Regions from separate parts of the Exiguobacterium sp. SH5S13 genome, predicted to be linked through region 2. Evidence: riboswitches for the same ligand, from Rfam matches in the RefSeq annotation. Region 2 holds a riboswitch; the other holds the start of a gene.

Region 1 (3,411 bases), on a different contig from region 2:
CCGGAACCGAAACATTTCGCCCGTCGTCGGGGACGACGTGGATATTCAAGACCAAGGGGACGGGACCGGCTACATCATGGCTGTCGATGAGCGGTCGAACCATCTCGTCCGTCCGCCGATCGCCAACATCGATCAGGCGTTTCTGCTCTTTTCCGTGAAAGAGCCGGCGTTCTCGTTTCATTTGCTTGACCGCTTTCTCATTTTGATCGAATCGAAGCAAGTTCACCCGATCATCGTGTTGACGAAGATGGACTTGTTGCTAGAAGCTGAAAAGGAAAAAATTAGTGCGGCGGCAGCGCTATACCGTTCGATCGGCTATCAAGTCATTGAGACGTCGACCGAAGACGGAGCTGGGATCGAGCTCATCCGCAGTGCGTTCAAAGACAAGACGAGCGTATTCGCCGGACAGACCGGCGTCGGGAAGAGTTCGTTGCTGAACGCGGTCGCACCGGAGCTTGAACTCGCGACTGGTAAGATTTCGAAAGCGCTTGGCCGCGGGAAGCATACGACGCGTCACGTCACGCTCATCACACTCGCGGACGGGTTCGTCGCCGATACACCTGGATTCTCGAGTCTTGAGTTCCCGGAAGAACTTGAAGTCGAGGAGATGCGTTGGTGTTTCCCTGAATTCGTCTTGCGGCACGATGACTGTAAATTCCGTGGTTGCGCCCATTTGAACGAGCCAGGTTGTGCCGTCAAAGCGGCGGTCGAGGCCGGAGAAATCGCTTCCACCCGCTATGCGAACTATGTTACGTTTATGGAGGAATTAAAAGATAGACAACGGAGGTACTAACATGATTAAAATCGCACCATCGATCCTGTCGGCCGATTTTGCCAACCTTGAGGCAGAGGTCAAAGCGGTCCAAGAAGCAGGGGCCGATTACATCCATTTTGACGTCATGGACGGTCAGTTCGTGCCGAACATCTCGATTGGACTGCCGGTACTCAAAAGTTTGCGTGACAAGTCGGACATGGTATTAGACGTCCATTTGATGATCGACCAGCCGGAACGGTTCGTCGAGGACTTCGTTCAAGCAGGCGCCGATATCGTCACGGTCCATGTCGAGGCGACAAACCATTTGCATCGCGTATTGCAACAAATCAAAGGAGCCGGCGCTAAGTGTGGTGTCGTCTTGAACCCACATACACCGTTGTCGTCAATCGAGCACGTGCTCGGTGATGTCGATATGGTGTTGCTCATGACCGTGAACCCTGGCTTTGGCGGCCAAGCGTTCATCGAAGCGGTCGTCCCGAAGATCGCGGCGCTCAGCGAGATGCGCCAAGCGCGTCGTCTCGACTTCGAAATCGAGATCGATGGCGGCGTAAATCCTGCGACGGCAAAACTTTGTATCGACGCAGGTGCTGACGTCCTCGTTGCCGGTTCGGCCATCTATAACGAACCGAGCTATAAAGACGCAATCGATAGCATTCGCAACGCGTCTCGTGTATAATCGTCTGTAGAACAACAAATATTGTCGCAAGGGGTGTCACATCTGTGGCTGAGAGGCATGAGCTAACCCTTTGAACCTGTTCCGTTCACACGGACGTAGGGATGTGGCGAAAATGCACGTTGCTACACGATAGCAGCATGGCGTTTACGTCATGCTGCTTTTTGTCGTTCACTCATATCAAGGAGGGAATAAGATGAAACAACGTTTAAAACTACAGGCGCTCATTGAAATCTCGCTGTTCGCCTCGCTCGGACTGATCTTTGACATGCTCATCCCATATCGGTTGCCGCAAGGCGGAGCAGTCAGCCTGGCGATGCTGCCGATTCTCGTGATGGCGTATCGGCATGGATTGAGAGGCGGACTCGCGACAGGCGCGCTCGTCGGGACGCTACAACTGTTATTTGGGGCCTATATCTTCACACCGGTCCAGTTTTTACTCGACTACACGGTCGCCTACGGCCTCGTCGGAGTCGCCGGTATCTTCGCCGGTCAAGTCAAACAGTCGGCAAAAGACGGCGCCAAGAAAACGCTCACGTTCTATTTGATTCTCGGGGCGTTGATCGGCTCGGCGCTCCGATATGTTGCGCACGTCGTCTCCGGCATCGTCTTCTTCGCCGAGTATGCGGAAGGACCGGTCGTCTTGTACTCGCTCGGCTATAACTTGACGTATATGTTGCCGTCGTTCCTCGTCTCGGCGGTCGTGATCGTGATCTTGTTCACGTCGGCGCCGCGCTTCGCGACGCTCGCGACACGGGACATCAGATAATGCGCGTCTTGATTGTGGCTGCGAGCCCGGAAGCGGTCCCTGAGCTTCCTCGGAACGCCGATTACGTCATCGGCGTCGACGGCGGCTATCATACGCTGATCGACCGTGGGATGAAGCCGGACCTGCTCGTCGGTGACTTTGATTCGTTCACAGGCACCGTGCCGGAGGAAGCTGTCCGTTATCCGTCTGAAAAAGACGTGACCGACCTTGAGATCGCTCTCGAGGCGGCACGAGGGAAAGGGGCGGACGTGATCGACGTGTACGGTGCACTCGGAGGCAGACTCGATATGACGCTCAGCAACGTCGGTCTGCTCGAGGCGTACCCCGAGATGCGGTTGTTCGCAGACGGGCAAGAAGTCCGCCTCGTCGGAAAAGGGGACTATCGTCTCCCGCGTCGTCCTGACCATTACTTGTCGCTCGTACCTTGGAAACGGGCCTCGGTCTCGATTCGTGGCGTCAAGTACCCGCTCGAGAACCATGACGTCGTCAGCCATGAGGCGCTGACGATCTCAAACGAGTGGTCGGCGGAAGAGGCGGACTTGCTCGTTCATAGCGGCAACGTCTTGATTATGTATATAAAGAAATAAACAAAAAAAATCCCATCGGCGCATGCCGCTGGGATTTATTTCGTTCGTGTATGGTAATTATACGCGTTCAACGAGACCTGATTTAAGAGCGCGAGCTGAAACCCAAACTCGTTTAGGTTTACCGTCAACGAGAATGCGAACTTTTTGTACGTTTACACCCCAAGTACGTTTTGTCTTGTTGAGTGCGTGCGAACGGTTGTTACCTGACTTAGGTGACTTACCTGTTACGTAGCATTTACGTGCCATGCGTTTCCCCTCCTTTTTTATGTGGGTTCGTCCTAATAGACACTCGTTTATATTAGCATGGGTTTTTTCACGATGCAACTAGAAAATAACCGGATGACAAGAAAAAAACTTGACATTACGGATGAGGATTTTAATAATGAATGAGGGTTGCGGTTACAATTGACCGAGTTTAGGGGCATGTCCTTTTAATAACTAGGTACTTATTGTAGAATATACTGTAGGAATCATTCCGAATAAAGGAGGCTACTCCATATGGCAATTGAAATGAAGACAACATATGGCAATATTGATATCACGAACGACGTGGTCGCGACACTCGCGGGCGGTGCGGCGATGGAATGTTTCGGCGTCGTAGGAATGG
Region 2 (3,411 bases):
CTCGAAACCCAAGGGCTAACACCGTTCCGTGAGACGTTCGAACGCGTCGTCATCGCCGGGGACGGGATCCATCATACATACGCCGATATTTATCCGTTCAAGCTCGACGACGGCACGTACGCGACCATCTATGAGAATGAAGACGGTGAGATCGCCAACGGTCCCGAGTCGGTCGCACCGCTCTTTTGGCAAGAAGAGTCGTTCACGCAATTCGTTGAGGAGATTGAGAAGCGCAAATACGGGACGAGTGCCCCCCCGACCGACGTCACATTGACGCAAGACGAGTTTCAATCGATTTACGACCGCCATGCCTACACGTCAGCGCTCATCGTCGAGCTCGACGAATGGGGAGTTCAAGTCGCACGCGACCCAATCGAGAACGTCATCATTGCCGGGAACGGCGTCAAGGAAGTGACGGCCGACTTGATCGTCTTTGAGATCGAAAACGGCTACGCTATCGTCTACGACCAAGACGGTGAGATTTTGAAAGCACCGGAGTCGATCGCCCAGCTGTTTTGGAACGAGACGGATTATGAAAACCTGCTCGAGAAGAACGAGTGATCACGTACCGCGACGTTTCAAGTCCCGATACTCGAGGAACAAGTTGAGCCATTGGGCCGGTTTATCGGCTGACTCGGACGGATCATACCGATAGTTGGTAACATATACATGCCACGACAGTGCCCGATACACGCAACCGAGCTCTTCAGCGATCAACAAATGGCGCCATAGCACGTCCCGAGGCGCCACACCTTCCCACTCAGCCAAGTAGACGGTACGCATCTTCTGAATCTGTTCATACCATGCGACTTCATCGTCTTCTGGCAACAAGTCGTAGAGCGCGTTCCAAAACACACGGACGCTGAAGAACGGATGGGTGACGGTCGCATCGCCCCAATCGAGAATACATAAGTCATCCGTCTGTTTGCGCCAAAAGATGTTGCCGCCATGTAAGTCGCCGTGCTCGAGACTCATCGGCACCCCAGTCGCGAGCTCGTCGCACATGGTGAGGAGTTTGTCTTGGAGCGCCAGCACCGCCTCTGCCTTATCTCGATCTAACCCCGTACATAACTCGGGTAAATACGTCCGTATCTCTTCTTTTAGACGAGCCGGACGCCGGTCCGGGATACCGTAGGCCAAAAGCGTATCCGTGTAATTCGCTTCTTTTCTCTGTAGTTTCGCATATTGACGCACAGCCGCTTCGTACCGACTGTGCTTGGGGTATTCACGAAGTGCATCCCCGCCGATGTCTCGCATAAGTAGCCAGTTGCGTGTCGCGGCAATGGCGATGACCTCCGGGACGAGTCCCGGATGCCGTTCGGCTAGATGCATCGACAGTTCAGCCTCGCCACCACTGATTGCTGTCACCGCCTTGGCGTAGTAACGGTCTGCTCCGTACTCTCCATACATCAAGTATGTCAAGTCGGTATCTTTCACAACCCGCCACGTCACGCCTGGCACATGGCCATCGAGCCAGTGCTCGAACTGTTCACGGTAAGACTCGTCACGCCATGGGATCGCATCCCTCACTGACCTCACTTCCTTTCACCACACTTCGTTTAGGAGGAAATAATATGGACGTTGTCTATTATTCATACCCGGTCGATGCGCTACTCTATATGTATTTAGGTGCGACGGCTGTCTTCAGCTTCATAATTGGTCTAGTCGTTCGCCGCGTGTCGAGGCGTCCAGATATCAGCTTTTGGACGACGATCGTGCTCAGCTTTGTCGGACTATGTCTTTCACTCGGCTGGTTCCGTAACGCCTCGGTCACCGTATTTATGGGTACACTCCCGTGGGTCATCAATCTCGTGTTTTCCCTGTTTTTATACGCCCTGTATAGCGGTATCATTTATTTCATCTTCCGACCGCGAAAAATTGAGGCAACAAAATAACGTTATGCTATACTCAAACCAATAAACGACCACTAGGGGAGCCTTCGGGCTGAGACGGCAACTGCCGGACCCTTCGAACCTGATCTGGCTCATACCAGCGTAGGGAAGTGGCTTGGATACGTCTGTCTGTCCACGCCACTTTTCCACTTGGAGAAGTGGCGTTTTCATTTTGAAAGGAGACACTACATGCGTATTCAACAACTCACTTGGATGGCGATGCTCATCGCCATCGCCATCATCGGCTCCCTGTTCATCTCCATCCCGACCGGTGTCGCCCGGGCCTATCCGGTGCAACATATGGTGAACGTCATCGCCGCCGTCACCGTCGGTCCGATTGGTGCCGTCCTCGTCGCGTTCGTGACCGGACTCGTCCGTGTCATGACCGGGACCGGGTCGTTGCTCGCCTTCCCAGGTGGTATGATCGGCGCCTTGCTTGCTGGACTATTTTACGTGCGGACGAACCGGGTCGCTTTCGCTGCGCTCGGTGAAGTCATCGGGACGGGTGTCATTGCCTCGCTCATCGCCGTCCCGTACGCGAAAATCTTAATGGGTTCTGAGTTTGGGGCGCTGTTCTTCTTCCCGGCCTTCCTCGCCTCGAGCGTGACCGGAGCCATCCTCGGCTGGATCGTCTTGGCGCGGGTCAAACAGTTGCGTCCACTCACGGTGAAGCGATAATTGAACAACAACCACCAAAACAGGGACGGCCGACTTAGGAAGGCTGTCCCTGCTTCACGTGATACACCCAAATCTCTTCCCCGTTCGCTTCATCAATCAAGCCACTGTCCTCAAATCCGCCCTTCGCATAAAACCGTTTCGCTGGTTCGTTCGTCGGATGGAGACTGAGGATGATGTCATCGACATCAAATCGCTCTTGCATCCACTCAATCGCAAGTTGCAAAAATGTTGACCCGATGCCTTTCCCTTGCTCATCCATATCAATCATAAAGCGGTCGAGCCAGACGTAACGCTCCACCTTGTTCTCGGCCCCGACCATCATGAAGCCGACCGGTTGATTGTCTCGACAGAGCGCGTAGCACGTCCACGCGTACTTGACGTCGACGTCCATCTCGCGGAGCGATTCCGCGTTCGTTTCGATAAAGCGGGCCTGACCAGGTGCGACGGTCAAGGCGACGACCGCATCCAAGTTCGTCTCATCAATCGGTTGAATCGTCAACGCATCGGTAGCCATCGTTGTACCTCCTCCATGTCCTGCCCGCGTTTCGGCAAGATGTAGGCGCTGACCGACGAGTTATACAAATACACATAATCGGCTTCCTCGACGACTTCCTTGATGCCGCTCCATGAGACTTTCGTCTCCCCGAACGCATTTTTGTCACGAAGACCGTCTTCATCCAGATCCATCGTATGCGGGCCGATCATGCCTTCATTGCTTCGTTCTTGAATCATCCGCTTCGTCTGTTTTCGGATATGCCGTTCAAAATACTTCGGATAATACAGGAACCAGATGAGGCTGATGACGCCATACACCCCAAATAGCCACCAGCTCGTATCTTGA

Evidence for each region. Region 2 has a riboswitch for thiamine pyrophosphate ahead of thiW (energy coupling factor transporter S component ThiW). Riboswitches for the same ligand answer to the same signal wherever they lie in the genome.
Region 1: linked by a shared signal. The riboswitch ahead of thiT (energy-coupled thiamine transporter ThiT) and the one ahead of thiW (energy coupling factor transporter S component ThiW) in region 2 are both predicted to bind thiamine pyrophosphate.

What each region holds. Positions count from the first base shown of each region.
Region 1 is NZ_SJUS01000001.1:143,051-146,461, reverse strand. Features, by position in the region: gene rsgA (ribosome small subunit-dependent GTPase A) at 1-793, shown strand, start outside; gene rpe (ribulose-phosphate 3-epimerase) at 795-1,451, shown strand; TPP riboswitch at 1,471-1,570, shown strand; gene thiT (energy-coupled thiamine transporter ThiT) at 1,645-2,217, shown strand; gene EVJ30_RS00760 (thiamine diphosphokinase) at 2,217-2,804, shown strand; gene rpmB (50S ribosomal protein L28) at 2,862-3,050, opposite strand; gene EVJ30_RS00750 (Asp23/Gls24 family envelope stress response protein) at 3,303-3,411, shown strand, end outside.
Region 2 is NZ_SJUS01000008.1:64,495-67,905, forward strand. Features, by position in the region: gene EVJ30_RS06405 (hypothetical protein) at 1-561, shown strand, start outside; gene EVJ30_RS06410 (aminoglycoside phosphotransferase family protein) at 562-1,530, opposite strand; gene EVJ30_RS06415 (hypothetical protein) at 1,575-1,895, shown strand; TPP riboswitch at 1,920-2,018, shown strand; gene thiW (energy coupling factor transporter S component ThiW) at 2,082-2,570, shown strand; gene EVJ30_RS06425 (GNAT family N-acetyltransferase) at 2,605-3,084, opposite strand; gene EVJ30_RS06430 (YcxB family protein) at 3,066-3,411, opposite strand, start outside.